Regions from separate parts of the Pseudomonas sp. NPDC087803 genome, predicted to be linked through region 2. Evidence: riboswitches for the same ligand, from Rfam matches in the RefSeq annotation. Region 2 holds a riboswitch; the other holds the start of a gene.
The links. A riboswitch is a leader RNA that binds a small molecule or an ion and turns the genes downstream of it on or off. The one in region 2 is predicted to bind manganese.
Positions count from the first base shown of each region.

Region 1 (7,603 bases), on a different contig from region 2:
AGGTCTGCCCGGCGTCCTCGGTGCGGCTGGCCAGCACGCGGTGATGGGTGTCGCCGGCATAGCGCAACATGGCCACGGCACGTTTTCCGTCCAGCGGCACAATGGTCGGCTGCAACGAATGCTTGCCACGGCTGATACGGAATTTGTCGATCACCGCGCCGTCGGCGCTCAGGTACAGGTACTCGGCGAATTTGCCCATGAACTCGTGATACACCGGCAGGCCGATCGAGCCGTCGGCATGGAACACCGGCGCGGCGCGCACCAGCGTGCTGATGTTGAAAAACGGTGAGGTAATCAACTGCCGTGGCGCCGACCAGTTGCGCCCGAAATCATCCGAGACCATCACGTTGATCGCACTGGTGGCCCAGCCGCCCACGGATACCGAGACATAGAACATCCACAATCGTTGATCCGGCGCGAGGGCAATCACCGGGTTGCCCAGTTTGCGGATGTAGCGCTGGGTGCCGTCGCGGGTTGATTCGCGGGTGGCCAGCACCTGCTCGGCGCCCCACTCCGCGGTGTCGGCGTCATAGCGGGCGGTACGGATCTGCACGTCGGCAGCGCCTTCGCGGGAACCGGCAAACCACACCGCCATCAGGTCACCGCCCGGCAGCGCGGTCACCGACGATGAGTGCACGAAATCATTCAATTGCGAGGAGACGAAGCGACTGTTGTACAGCGGTTCCGGTGCCTGCAGCGAGGCATCGACCGGCGGCGTCGCCACGGCAAACGGTGCCAGCACATGGGCCGGATGACTGCGCCAGGCGCCCCAGAAAATCAGGCTCACGGCCAGTCCGCCAAGGACAAATTTCAAGCGATCGGGAAGCGCACGCATAGTCGACTCACGGCAAAAACAGGATGGAGGGCAATCGGCAAACATCCCTGTCAGCGCGGCGAATCGTCCGGCAAGTGGCGCCGGCGTCCGGTGAGCATCGACAACGGCAAGTTGTCGCGAACCAGAAAACTTTCGAACAGCGCGGCGGCGATGTGCAGACACACCAGCACCAGCAAGCTGTCGACGGCGGTTTCGTGCACCTGCAACGGCCAATCGGCGCCCCACAAGGCGTCGACTTCTTCCATGGCCCAGCCGCTAATTCCGGCGATAAACATCGCCAGTAACATCAACAGCATCACCAGCGCGCCAATCGGCGAATGCCCGAGACGATGCTCGGGCCGTCCGGCAATCAGCGAGCGCGCATGGGTGATCAGCCGCGTCGGCGTCGGCCAGAAATCCGCCCAACGTGCACTGCGCGGCCCGACGAATCCCCACACCAGCCGCACCAGCAGCCAGCCCATGGCGTAATAGCCGAGCCACACATGCCAGTCATCATCGGCTTCATTGAAGAAGTAATTGGCGACGAAGACGCCCGCGATGGACAGATGAAACAGCCGCACCACGGGGTCCCAAAGGCGCAGGGACGCGCTCGGCATCAGCCCTTGATCTCGGTTTTCACCGCTTTGCCGCTGACCGGGTCGTGGTAGATCTCGACCTTGCGCTTGTCCTTGTCGAAGCCGTAGATCTCGTAGCAGTTGCCGTCGGTGACCTTGAATTTGCTGATCTCGTAGCCCTGAGCCTTGAGTTGTTCCTGAAAGGCTTTCTGGTCTTGCCATTGCGAGCGTTCGGCGGTGGTGCATTGCGGGCCGGCGACGGCCAGCGGGCTGGCAACGATGAGGGACAACAGCAGAAGTTTGCGCATGGAAACACTCTCGCTCGATGAGGAAGGCCTCACTGTGCAAAAGCAACCTTAGCCGAAGCTTAGTTGGCAACGAGTCGTTACATCTTTCCCGTCGGGTCAACTGCCACAGTCGGCTGCACAGCGGCATGATGCCGCCGGTCAACCGCCGTCTTTGCACAAGAGAATCCGTTATGCGCCTATTGCTGGTCGAAGATGATCGCGCCCTCGGTCAAGGCATTCGCGTTGCCCTCGGCAGCGAAGGCTACACCCTCGACTGGTTGCAGGATGGGGTCAGCGCCCTGCACGCCCTGCGCAGTGAGAGCTTCGACTTGCTACTGCTCGACCTCGGCCTGCCCCGGCTCGACGGCCTGGCGCTGCTGCAACGCTTGCGCGGCGAGCAACAGGATTTGCCGGTGCTGATCCTCACCGCCCGCGACGGCACGGCGGAACGCATCGCCGGGCTGGATGCCGGCGCCGACGACTACCTGATCAAACCGTTCGATGTCGATGAATTGAAAGCGCGTATTCGCGCGTTGCTGCGCCGCAGTCAGGGCCGCGCGCAACCGGTGCTCGAGCATGCAGGAGTGTGCCTGGACCCGGTCACGCAACAGGTCAGCTGGCACGGCACCGACGTGGTGGTGACGCCGATGGAATATCAATTGCTGCACCAGTTGATGGCCCGCCCCGGCAAAGTCGTCACCCGCGAACGCTTGTCGCGAGCGCTGTATGGCTGGCAGGACCGGGTCGAGAGCAACACCCTCGAAGTGCTGATCCACAACCTGCGCAAAAAACTTTCGAGCGAGTTGATCCGCACCGTGCGCGGGGTCGGCTATGTGGTGGAGCTCAAGCCATGATTTCCATACGTGCGCGGATTCTGGTGCCGGTGCTGATTCTGGTATTGATCGGCGACCTGCTGATCAGTTGGCTGGTGCTGCGCGACAGTCACCATGAAATCGAAGAAGTCTACGATGCCCAACTGGCGCAAAGCGCGCGCCTGCTGCAAGGCGTACTGGCCCAGCGCACGCCCGGCGACAACGACTGGAACCGGCTCTATCAGGCCTTCGATGAAGCCATGAGCCGGGTCGGCGACGGTGAGGCTGCGCACCCTTACGAAACCCGTCTGACCTTTCAAGTGTGGCGCAGCGACGGGCAGTTGCTGGTGCGCTCGGCCGAAGCGCCGGAGCTTGCCGCGCCGCCCACCACCCTCGGCTCCCACGATCTGATGGAGAATGGCCGCGACTGGTGCGCGTTTCTGCTCAAGGATCCGCAACAGGGGCTGCTGATCTGGGTCGGCGAGCGTGACGACATCCGCCAGGATCTGATCGAACGCATCGTCGGCCACACGTTATGGCCGAGCCTGATCGGCGTACCGCTGCTGGCCGCGTTGATCTGGCTGACCATCGGCTGGGGCCTGCAACCGTTGCGCGCCATGGCGCAGAGCATTCGCGGACGTGACACCGAAACCCTGAAGCCGCTGCACCTCAGCCCCCTGCCGCATGATCTGGAGCCGATGCAGACCGCGCTCAATCGCCTGTTACAGCAGATCGACAATCTGCTGGCGCGTGAGCGGCGCTTCATTGCCGACGCCGCCCATGAGCTGCGCACGCCGCTGGCGATCCTGCGCATCCACGCGCAAAACGCGCAACTGGCGGCGACCCCGCAACAACGCGAAGAAGCCTTGGAATATCTGGTCAGTGCGGTGGATCGGGCGACGCGCATCGCCAGTCAGTTGCTGATCATGGCGCGCATCGAACCGCAGCTGGCCAATCCTCAAACCCGCAGCGTGGAATTGACCGAACTGGTGCGCGAAGAGCTCGCCGAACTGGCACCGCTGGCCATGGAAAAAGACGTTGAACTGATCCTCGACAGCGACCACCACTGCCCGGTCGACACCGACCCGGTGGCCCTCGCCATCGCCCTGCAGAACCTGGTGACCAACGCCCTGAATTTCGCCCCGCCGGGCAGCGAGGTGCGGGTTCAGGTGCAACCGCAGGCGGGCGGCGCGGTGTACATCAGCGTCGAAGACGCCGGCCCGGGTATCAACGAGGAGGAATACGCGCGGCTGTTCGAGCGTTTCTACAGCCACGGCCACGGTAACGGCGCGGGACTGGGGCTGGCGATCGTGCAGATGATCGTCAGCAAGATCGGCAGCACGTTGCAGCTGTACAACCGGCCGCAGGGCGGGTTGTGTGCGCAGTTGCGGATCAACGAGGCACCGTGACCCGGACAGCCTTTGCGTGAAAGACATTGTAATGAGGTGATTTAGCGAAGCGTTGCGCCGCCCCCGCTGGAATGCGCAGCAGTCCAGCTCGTCAAAGAGGGGCCGCTTCGCGCCCCATCGGGGATAAATCCCCTCGCCACAGTGATCTCCCAGAACCCAATGCAAATCTGGGCAGTAAGGATCCCTGAGCCAATCGATGCTTTTGACAAAATTTTCATGTTCGCCCAAATAAGATCCGCAGCCTCGTTGGGGAGTAGCCTGTTTCCGAGTCCCTCGGAAGCGTTCGTATCAACATTCTCGGCAACCTGCCGTGGTACGAACACCTTTTGGTTGGTGAGACCGACGACACATCCATGCCTAAAGTCGGGCGTGTGGTTGTGTCGTTGACTCATAGCCCGACTGGAAGTGTGCCCCGTGAATCCTGTTTCCCTCATATTCCTCGCCCTGGCCATGTCCACGGACGCGTTCGCCGCGGCCATCGGCAAAGGCTCCAGCCTGCACAAACCACGTCTGACCGAAGCGCTGCGCACCGGCCTGATCTTCGGCGTGATCGAAGCCATCACCCCGATCATCGGCTGGCTGATCGGCCAGGCCGCCACCCGCTGGGTCGCCGAATGGGACCACTGGATCGCCTTCAGCCTGCTGCTGATCCTCGGTCTGCACATGATCTACAACGGCCTGAAACACGAAGACGAGGAAGAAGAAAAACCCGGTCAGCATTCGTTCCTGATTCTCGCGGTCACCGCGTTCGCCACCAGCATTGACGCCCTCGCAGTCGGCGTCGGTCTGGCGTTTGTCGATGTGAATATCTGGGTGGCGGCAGCGGCCATCGGCGTGGCAACCATGACCATGGTGACCATCGGCGTGATGCTTGGCCGGGTGCTCGGCGCAGTGGTCGGCAAGCGTGCGGAAATCGTCGGCGGTGTGGTGTTGATGATCGTCGGCGCGACCATTCTGTACGAGCACTTGTCTGCCTGATTCAGCCCCGGATCAGCGCCGCCAGTGTCATCGCGTTGCCCAACGCGGCGCCACTGGCGGTGTTGTCGAAGATGCACCAGGTCGCGGCAGCTTCTGCTGCCGCGACTTTCATCTTCTCTGCCAGCGCTTGCAGATAACCGTCATCGTAGGCGCTGTGGTAGATACGTGGCGAACCGTGCAATCGCCAATAACGCACCCCCAACCAGCCCTGCGCTGAGTGGTCGCTACTGATCCGCGACGGATCGACCATGACCTGAGCAATCCGATACGCGCGCAGCATCGTCGCTGCCGCTGCCCAGGATTCATGCCGAGGTTCAACCACCACGTCTCCGTCGAAGCGTTGGCGCAACGCCACGAAAAACGCCTCTGCGCTTGCCGGCGCAAAGGCCAGCGAAGGCGGCAGTTGCACCAGCAAGCATCCCAGCCGATCAGCCAGTCCCTCGCATTGCTCGAGAAATTCGTCCAACGCTTGATCACAGTTTTGCAGACGCAATTGATGGGTGATCTGCTTTGGCACCTTCACCGAAAAACGAAAATCCGGCGGCACCGAATCCGCCCAGCGCGCATAAGTCTGACGCCGATGCGGACGATAGAACGAGCTGTTGATTTCCACACAGTCGAACCGCGCCGCATATCGCTGCAGATGCGTGCCCTCGGCCGGAAACTGCGGCCAATACTCACGTCCCAGACTCCAGCCTGCGCAACCGATGAACATCAAAAAAGCACCTTCGCCGCTTCACGCATGAAAATCTCTACGGTCTTCGGGCCGATTCCGTCGAACGCCATCAGGCGCAGTTCGAATTCAGTCCGATCGGCGCTGGCCTTGACGATGTTGCCGACCTTGCCGGCATATTCATCATTAAGCCGCGCCGCCAGCGCCAGCAAACGCGTGGCCGTGGTTTCGTCGTAACGCACGTAATGCGCTTCGCCTAGCATGCCGACCAGTTGTCGATGCGTGCAGTTCGCGAGCTTGCGCGGCGTGTCGCGCTGATGCCGCTCGGCAATCACTCGATAGGCCTCGGCGGCAATGTCGGCCTGAATGCGTTTGCCCATCAGAAAACTGGCGAGCAGCCATTTGAACAACCCCTCCTCGCTTACCGGATCGAGGCTGATGTGCAGGTCGTGGGCGCTGATGGTTTTGCTCATCGGTTTATCCCTCACTGCCCTCTGTAGGAGCTGCCGCAGGCTGCGATCTTTTGATCTTGTTTTTAAAAAATCAAAGTCAAAAGATCGCAGCCTGCGGCAGCTCCTACATGAAGTTATTTTTTGCCGGGGAGGACGCTGGCCAGCACCTGCTTGGCGGCTTGCACGATCACGCCCGCTTCGTCGGGGTCGCCCTTGAGCAGGGTCGTGGCGAATTTCTTCGCCTGTTCGAGCTTGATGTGCGGCGGCAATGGCGGCACGTTGGGGTCGGTTTTGAACTCGATCAGCACCGGCACTTCCGAGGCCAGCGCTTGTTCCCAGGCGGCGGCTACGTCTTCTTCGCGGTCGACGAAAATCCCTTTCAGGCCAATGGAAATGGCGAACAAGTGATACGGCACATCGGGGATGCTTTGCGACGCTTCGAACTTCGGATCGCCCTCCATCACCCGCTGCTCCCAGGTGACCTGATTCAAGTCCTCGTTGTTGAACACCGCACAGATCCATTTCGGGCTGTCCCACTGGCGCCAGTATTTGGCGACGGTGATCAGCTCGGCCATGTTGTTCATCTGCATCGCGCCATCCCCCACCAGCGCAATCACCGCCCGCTCCGGATGGGCAAACTTGGCGGCGATCGCATACGGCACGGCAGCGCCCATCGAGGCCAGCCCGCCAGATAGCGAACACTGCATGCCACGACGAATCTTCAGGTCGCGAGCGTACCAGTTGGCGCACGAACCCGAGTCGCTGGTGATGATCGCCTGATCCGGCAGGCGCGGTGACAGCTCGTACACCACCCGCTGCGGATTGATCGGATCGGCCTTGGACATGGCGCGTTTTTCCAGGGTCTTTTCCCAGGTGCTGCGCCAGCCTTCGATTTTCTTGCGCCACTTGTGCGAGGTTTTCTGTTCAAGCAACGGCAGCAGTGCCGCGAGGGTTTCGGCGGAGTCGCCGACCAGATTGACCTCCATCGGATAACGCAGGCTGAGCATGTCCGGTTGCAGGTCGATCTGCACGCCCCGCGCCTGACCTTCCTTGGGCAGAAATTCGGCATACGGGAAACCCGAACCGATCATCAGCAAGGTGTCGCATTCGTTCATCATCTTGTAGCTCGGCTCGGTGCCGAGCAGACCGATGCTGCCAGTGACCCACGGCAAATCGTCCGGCAGTGCAGCCTTGCCGAGTAACGCCTTGGCGACCCCGGCACCGAGTTTTTCCGCGATGGCAATCACTTCATCCGTCGCCTGCAACGCGCCAGCACCCACCAGAATCGCGACTTTTTCGCCACTGTTCAAAACGTCTGCGGCGCGCTGCAGATCCGCTTCATAGGGCAGCACTTTCGGCTTGGTATAACCGACGCCAGAGTGCGCGGTGCCGTGCGCCCGCGCCGGTGGCTCGTACTCGAGATCCTGCAAATCATTGGGCAGGATGATCGCCGTCACCCGCCGCTCGCCAACCGCCGTGCGCACGGCACGGTCGAGCAAATGCCGCACTTGCGACGGCGCCGACGCCTGCTGCACAAACGCCCCGGCCACATCCTTGAACATCGAAACCAGGTCCAGCTCCTGCTGGTAATGACTGCCGAGCG
Region 1 covers NZ_JBIUVO010000001.1:562,097-569,699, forward strand. The annotation lists gene ACIOUG_RS02320 (exo-alpha-sialidase) at 1-835, opposite strand, end outside; gene ACIOUG_RS02325 (cytochrome b/b6 domain-containing protein) at 886-1,431, opposite strand; gene ACIOUG_RS02330 (PepSY domain-containing protein) at 1,431-1,697, opposite strand; gene ACIOUG_RS02335 (response regulator) at 1,868-2,530, shown strand; gene ACIOUG_RS02340 (ATP-binding protein) at 2,527-3,897, shown strand; yybP-ykoY riboswitch at 4,134-4,306, shown strand; gene mntP (manganese efflux pump MntP) at 4,312-4,875, shown strand; gene ACIOUG_RS02350 (DUF72 domain-containing protein) at 4,877-5,590, opposite strand; gene ACIOUG_RS02355 (DNA methylase) at 5,590-6,021, opposite strand; gene ACIOUG_RS02360 (thiamine pyrophosphate-requiring protein) at 6,135-7,603, opposite strand, start outside.
Region 1: it holds a riboswitch for manganese, as region 2 does, so the genes downstream of both, mntP (manganese efflux pump MntP) here and ACIOUG_RS17310 (TMEM165/GDT1 family protein) in region 2, are expected to answer to the same signal.

Region 2 (7,603 bases):
TGCTCGGCGATCCCGCGAATCGCGGTGAGGATCGCATTGATGTTTTCGCTGTCCTTGGCCAGCGTCTGCACCACGTTCACCGCTTTGCCGATTTCAAGCGCCAGCACACCAATCGAGTTCGAGGTGTCACGGACAATCTGCATGCCCTGGCCGGCGGCCTGATCCGCATGGCTGGCGGCTTGCGCAGCCTGAGTGGCATTGCGCGCCACGTCCTGAGCGGTGGCGGTCATTTCCTGCACTGCGGTGGCGACCTGATCAATCTCGGCCATTTGTTTCTGAATGCCGATGTTGGTGCGAATGGCGATGTCGGCAGTGTGCTCGGAGGAATCGCTGACGCTCTGCACCGACGTCACCACCTGCGTGATCATCGCCTGCAACTTGGCGAGGAACGTGTTGAAGCCCTTGGCAATCGAACCCAGCTCATCGCTGCGATCACTGCTCAAGCGGCGGGTCAGATCGCCTTCACCTTTGGCGATGTCATCGAGCATGGCGACCATCTGCTTCAGGGGGCGGGCGATGCCGTGACCCACCAGCCAGATCACCAGCAGACCGATGGCGGCGATAATCAGGCCGACCATGGCCATGCCGAAGGTGTCGGACTTGCGCTGCGCATCGAGGTCGGCCTGGAGTTTCTGCAGATCGGCCATCACCGCGTTCAACGGCAGTTGCAGCATCAAGGTCCAGCGCGCGTCGGTCTGGCCGATGCCGAACGGCAGGTACAGCTCGATGCGGCCCTTGTCCTTATTGACGGAGTAGGTGACTTCGCCGCGCTTCAGATTGGCCATGTTGGCAATCTGCTCGGCGTCGAGAATGTCGCTGACTTTCTCGCCGAATTTGCTCGGGTCTTGAGTGTAAGCGACGATCCGGCCGTTGCCGCCGATCAGAGCCATTTGCCCGGCGCCGCTGTACAGTTTCTGGTTGGCACCCAGAAGCATGTCCTGGATGAAGTTCACCGACAGGTCGGCGCCGACGATGCCCTGGAACGCGCCGTTGAGCATGATCGGTTCAATAAAGGAGGCGAGCATGACGATCTTGTCGCCGACCTTGTATGGCGCCGGATCGATCACGCAGGATTTCTTGCTCTCTTTCGAGCACAGGTAGTACTCGCTGGCGCGTACGCCGGTGGACAGGACTTTCTGGTCGTCGACGTCGGCCAGTTTGTCCAGGCCCAGGGTGCCGTCGTCATTGCGGAACCACCAGGGCAGGAAGCGCCCGTTGGCCGCGTCGATACCGACCACGCGGGTGCCGATGTAGGCCGCGTCATTGTGGTCCAGTGCGTTTTTTTCCCAGCCGATGTAGGTGCCGAGAATCTTCGGGTTCTTCTCGACGTTCTCCTTGATCAGGCTGATCAACTGCTCGCGGCTGACGCTCAGTCGCGGCTGGCCGTCGGCGCCCGGCGTGCCGAGCAGCGCGTTGACTCGCACCAGGCCGCCGGCAATCAGCAGTGGCGCTTCGAGTTCGCGCTGGATCTGGCTGACCTGGGTCTGCGCCAGCGAAGTCAGGCGTTGTTCGATGACTTGTTCGAACTGCGCCTGAGTGCGCTGTTGCACCATGTCTTGGGTGCGGGCACCGGAAAACAGCGCGTACAGCACCAGCGCGGCGACCACGCTGAGGACGATGGCGCCGGCCAGGGCGGCGACGGAAAACTGGATCGACTTGAACTTCATGGGAGCTCCGCACGCAAGAGGACGTCTGCGCTGTTGTATCGGCAGCAGGCATTGCGCCATGAGTGGCGGGCGGCACATTGGGCGGGCGATGTCGCAAATGGATCAGTGTGCGACGCAGTGGCAGCGGGTCTGCCGGTGCTGTGAATTTTTTACGACAGCAGTGGTGGGAAACTTCCGAAAGACGCTGCAACACGTCTGTTGTATCTGGCGCCGATACAATTCACCCCCTACGATACGCGGCAGGTTTTCAGGGAGCTTTTGAATGAACAAGACATTGGTTGTAAGTGCACTGAGCGCAGCGCTGTTGCTGGCCGGTTGTCAGTCGGTCAACACCACCAGCGGCGGAGCCGTAGGTGTGGAGCGCAAGCAGTACATGTTCAGCATGCTGTCCTCGCAAGAGGTCGACCAGATGTATGCGCAGTCCTATCAGAAGACCGTCGGCGAGGCGTCGAGCAAAGGCGTGCTGGACAAGACCAGTCCGGAGGCCAAGCGGGTTCAGGCGATTGCCAATCGGCTGATCGCCCAGGCGCCGAACTTCCGTCCGGACGCCGCGCAGTGGCAATGGGAAGTCAATCTGATCAAGAGCGATGAACTCAACGCCAACTGCGGCCCTGGCGGCAAGATCATTTTCTACACCGGGCTGATCGACAGCCTGAAGCTGACCGACGATGAAATCGCCGCGGTCATGGGCCATGAAATCGCCCACGCCCTGCGCGAGCACGGTCGTGAAGCGATGTCCAAAGCCTATGGCGTCGAAATGGCCAAGCAGGGCGCCGGCGCGTTGTTCGGTCTGGGTCAGGACAGCCTGGCGTTGGCCGACACCGTGGCCAACTACGGCATGACCTTGCCCAACAGCCGCGCCAACGAAAACGAAGCCGACCTGATCGGACTCGAACTGGCCGCCCGCGCCGGCTACAACCCGAACGCGGCGATCACCCTGTGGGACAAGATGAGCAAGGCCTCGGAAGGCGCACCGCCGGAATTCATGAGCACCCACCCGGCCTCATCGAGCCGGATCGCCTCGCTGCAGGCAGCGATTCCGAAAGTCATGCCGCTGTACGAGAAAGCCCCGAAATCCTGATGGTTTTGCCGCGAGGCTGATGGCCCCTTCGCGAGCAGGCTCGCTCCCACCTTTGGAATGCATTCCACTGTGGGAGCGAGCCTGCTCGCGAAGAACGATAACTCGGTCTACCGACTTACGGGATTAAATCCAGCCACTGCTCTGCATCGCCTTGTACACCGCAACGATCGCCAGAATGAAGAACGCCGAAGCGGCCAGGCGACGGATCAAGGTCAGCGGCAATTTCTCCGCAGCAAAGTTACCCGCCAATACCACCGGCACGTTGGCAATCAGCATGCCCGCCGTGGTGCCGATGATCACCAGCCACAGCTCCGGATATTGCGCCGCCAGCATCACGGTGGCGATCTGCGTCTTGTCACCGATTTCCGCCAGGAAGAACGCGATCAGCGTGGTCAGGAAGGGGCCGAACTTGCGTGCGGTGCTGGCTTCATCGTCGTCCATCTTGTCCGGGACCAGCGTCCACAGCGCAGTGGCGGTGAAGCTCGCGGCGAGAATCCAGTGCAGAACAGAATCGGAGAAGAAGCTGCCGAACCAGGCGCCTACCGCACCGGCTGCCGCGTGGTTGGCCAGGGTCGCGGCGACGATACCGGCAATGATTGGCCAGGGTTTGCGAAAGCGGGCGGCGAGAATCAGCGCGAGCAGTTGCGTCTTGTCGCCGATTTCGGCCAAGGCAACGATTGCGGTGGGAACGAGTAACGAGTCCAGCATCAGGATTTTCCTAAGGGGCGGGTCGACACGGCTATGACACGTACAGCCTTCCCGCCCCGGGTAAGGTGTGCGTGTCATAGGTCTTGTCAAACCCTGCGATCCGTCTGGTGCGGACGCTTGGGTCGCATACGCCATGATCTGAGGATCAAGTATGTTGACGTATGCCGGACGAGCTTGGCGCTCGTGGGAGACTACTCCCCTAGGACGGAGCGGATTCTGCCTTCGCAAAACCGATAGAGCAAGAACAAATTTTCAGCCGCGCTTGGCTCGGTAAATCCGGAAACCATTGCCTTCAGCCTTGATCGCACACACACCCAGATGCTCTTCGATCAGTGGCTGATACTTCAGGAAGCTGTTCGCGACCAGCCGTAGTTCGCCGCCGTTTTTCAGATGTTTGGCCGCTTTTCGCAGCAAGTTCTCGGTGGCGAAATAATCGGTGTGCACCCCGACATGGAACGGCGGATTGCTCAGGATCGCGTTCAAACCCATCGGTGCAGCGTCGATACCGTCGCCGGTCAGCACTTCGGCTTCCAGACCGTTGGCCGCCAAGGTCAGGCGACTGCTGGCGGCGGCGAAGGCATCGACGTCGAGCAACGTCACCTGATTGTGCGGATAACGCCGCTTGACCGCGGCGCCCAACACCCCGGCGCCGCAACCGAAATCCAGCAGATGACCGCTCGGCAATTTGTCCAGATGCTCCAGCAGCAGGGCGCTGCCGCGGTCCAGGCGACCATGGCTGAACACGCCCGGCAGACTGATGACTTTCAACGGGCCTTCGGCCAGCGGCAGCTCATAAGTCTGCGCCAGGCTTTCCAGCGATTTGGCTTCAGGTGCATTGGCCACGGTGACTTGCCACAGTTGGCAGTGACGGGCGCTGTCGAGCTTGCGCGGCTTGCCGAACGGGTTGAGCTGCTTGGACGCACCTTCGATACCGCTGCGTTTTTCCCCGACCAGAAACACCTCGCGCCCGGGCAGACGTGCGGCCACCGCGTTGAGGATGTAATCGGTCAGGTCCTTGGACTTGGGCAAAAACACCACGGCGCTGTCGAACTCGCGCTCCGGCACGTTCACGCCGAAATGGCTGCGACCTTCGAAGCGCGCATCAAGGGCGGCTTGATCGCCGGCATGCCAGCACCAGCCGAACGCATTCGGCAAGCGCCCCAGCAGATCGTCGGCAGGCAAACCGGCCAACAACAGCGAACCCTGGAATAACTCGGCCTGACGAAGCAGTACTTCACTGCGCGGATCCATAACTGCTCCTTGGAAAAAAAGTGCCGCAGTTTATCAACTGACGACCCGCAGCGCTGTACCGCTGAAGAACGCCTGGGCGTTTTCGGTCAATTGGCCAACGATACGCTGCCGCGCTTCGCGACTGCCCCAGGCGTTGTGCGGGGTGACGATCAGCCGTGGAATATCGGCGGCGAGCAACGGATTGCCGTTGACCGGTGGTTCGACACTGAGCACATCGGTGGCCGCGCCGCCGAGGTGACCGTTGCGCAGGGCATCGGCCAAGGCTTGCTCGTCGATCAAACCACCGCGAGCGGTGTTGACCACAAACGCGCCGGGTTTCATCGACGCCAGCTCGCGGGCGCCGATGAAGTGCCGGGTGTGTTCGTTGAGCGGGCAGTGCAGGGTCAGGGCGTCGATCTGCGGCAGCAATTCGTTCAGCGGCAGTCGGTCCGGGCGCGCCGGGCGGCCGGGAATCTGCCCGAGCAACACACGCATGCCAAACGCTTCGGCCAGCCGTGCGACTGCGCCGCCGAGTTCACCGTGACCGAGCAGGCCGAGGGTTTTACCTTGCAGTTCGACAATCGGGTAGTCGAGCAGGCAGAACTGTCTGGCCTGCTGCCAGCGACCCTCGCCGACCGCTTTTTGATAATCGGCCAGGCGGGTGGCGAGGTTGAGCAGCAACATGATCGTGTGCTGCGCCACCGACGGCGTGCCGTAACCCTGACAGTTGCACACGGTGATGCCATGGGCGCGGGCCGCGTCCAGATCGACGTTGTTGGTGCCGGTGGCGGTAATCAGGATCAGTTGCAGATCGGGGTTGGCGGCCATCGCGGCAGCGTCGATGCGGATCTTGTTGGTGATCGCCACGCTGGCCCCGTGCAGGCGCTCGCTGACCTGTTCGGGCGCAGTCTGGGCGAACAGTTGCAGGTCGCTGAAGCAGGCGCGCAACGGGCTGAGGTCAAGATCGCCAAGATCCAGTGACGGGTGATCGAGGAATACGGCGCGGCGCGGGTTCGTCATCAACTGTACCTTTTGTGCTTGGAACGGAAGGCGTAATCTGCCGAGCCTACCAGATGAAACAAATCGTTACGTACAGCGCCCGCAATACCCTGTGGCGAGGGAGCTTGCTCCCGCTGGGCTGCGAAGCAGACCCAAACCCATTCACCGTACTGTGTCAGGCACACCGGTGTTTCAGGTTTTACGACTGCTGCGCAGCCGAGCGGGAGCAAGCTCCCTCGCCACAGGGTTTGAGCCAGTTGATGAATTGTTTTTACTCATTAAAGAGGAGCCCCCATGTACTGGACCGAGTTCTTGACCGTTGCACTGATCCATCTGTTGGCCGTGGCCAGCCCCGGCCCGGACTTTGCCGTGGTGGTGCGCGAGAGCGTGACCCATGGTCGGCGCGCCGGCACCTGGACCGCGCTGGGGGTGGGCACGGCGATTTTCCTGCATGTGGGTTATTCGTTGCTCGGCATCGGCCTGATCGTGTCGCAGTCGATCGTGCTGTTCAACGCCTTGAAATGGGCCGCCGCGGCGTACCTGCTGTACATCGGCTTCAAGGCCTTGCGCGCGCAGCCGGCGAAAACTGTCACTGATGACTTGCACAAGGAAGCCGGCGTGCGTACCGCTCGCGGCGCCTTCACTTCGGGCTTCGTCACCAACGGCCTGAACCCGAAAGCCACGCTGTTCTTCCTGTCGCTGTTCACCGTGGTGATCAACCCGCACACGCCGCTGGCGGTGCAGGCCGGTTACGGCGTCTATCTGGCCGTAGCGACGGCCGTCTGGTTCTGCCTGGTGGCGATGCTGTTCAGCCAGCAGCGCGTGCGCGCCGGTTTCGCCCGCATGGGCCACTGGTTCGACCGCACCATGGGCGCGGTGCTGATCGCGATCGGCGTGAAACTCGCGTTCACCGAGATGCATTGATCTCAGAACCGCGACTTAAACCTGTGGGAGCGAGCCTGCTCGCGAAGGCGTTGGGTCAATCGACATTATTGGTGGCTGAAAGACCGCTTTCGCGAGCAGGCTCGCTCCCACGGGTCCTACACAAGCTCGCTGATTTTGCTCAGATTATTTAGGTATTCACGGGGATTGTCCCCGAGCAAACGGCGAAACATCGCGCTGAACGCCCGCGCGCTGCCGTAGCCCAAGTCCCGTGCCACGCTTTGCACGCTGTCCCCGGCGAGCAGGCGCGGCAGGGCTTCCATCAGGCGCAGTTGCTGGCGCCAGGCCTTGAAACTCATCTTCAGTTGTCGCTGGAACAGCCGCGCCAGGGTGCGCGAGCTGGCGCCGACCTGCTGCGCCCAGTCGTCCAGGGTGTTGGGGTGATCGGGGGTGTGCAGCAAGGCCAGGCAGATGTTTTGCAGGCGCCGGTCAGTGGGCATCGGAATGTGCAGCGGCAGGTTTTCCAGGCCGGCCAATTCTTCCAGCATCAACTGCTGGATCAACGGATTGTCCGCATGCGGTGGACCCTGCACGGCGCGCAGGATCAACTCGCGCAACAGCGGCGTCACCGCCAGCACGCAGCACTGTTGCAGGCTGGCCGGTGACAGTTCGGGAGCGATGAACAGCGAGCGCATCTGCACATCGCCGGACATGAAAATCTCGTGTGCGACCTGCGGCGGAATCCACACCGCGCGGCTCGGCGGAATCACCCAGGCGCCAAGATCGGTGACCACACGCATGATCCCTCTGACGGCATACAGCAACTGTGCCTCGCGGTGCAGGTGCAGCGGCTGGTGAGCGCCGTCCAGATAATCCCGGGGATAGGCACTCACCGGGCCGTGTTCGAAATGGCTGATCAACATGTCGGGTTTGATGACCTGAATGGCAGATATGCGCTTTTTCGCCAACTTAGCATAGGCCGCTCATAACAATCCGCCCACAACACACACAAGCGTGCTGCCATGAATCAATCCCG
Region 2 covers NZ_JBIUVO010000035.1:10,300-17,902, reverse strand. The annotation lists gene ACIOUG_RS17325 (methyl-accepting chemotaxis protein) at 1-269, opposite strand, end outside; partial or broken gene ACIOUG_RS17320 (HAMP domain-containing protein) at 381-578, opposite strand; gene ACIOUG_RS17315 (M48 family metallopeptidase) at 1,930-2,748, shown strand; gene ACIOUG_RS17310 (TMEM165/GDT1 family protein) at 2,872-3,456, opposite strand; yybP-ykoY riboswitch at 3,546-3,668, opposite strand; gene ACIOUG_RS17305 (class I SAM-dependent methyltransferase) at 3,709-4,707, opposite strand; gene ACIOUG_RS17300 (2-hydroxyacid dehydrogenase) at 4,741-5,706, opposite strand; gene ACIOUG_RS17295 (LysE family translocator) at 5,980-6,609, shown strand; gene ACIOUG_RS17290 (AraC family transcriptional regulator) at 6,726-7,490, opposite strand; gene ACIOUG_RS17285 (MFS transporter) at 7,590-7,603, shown strand, end outside.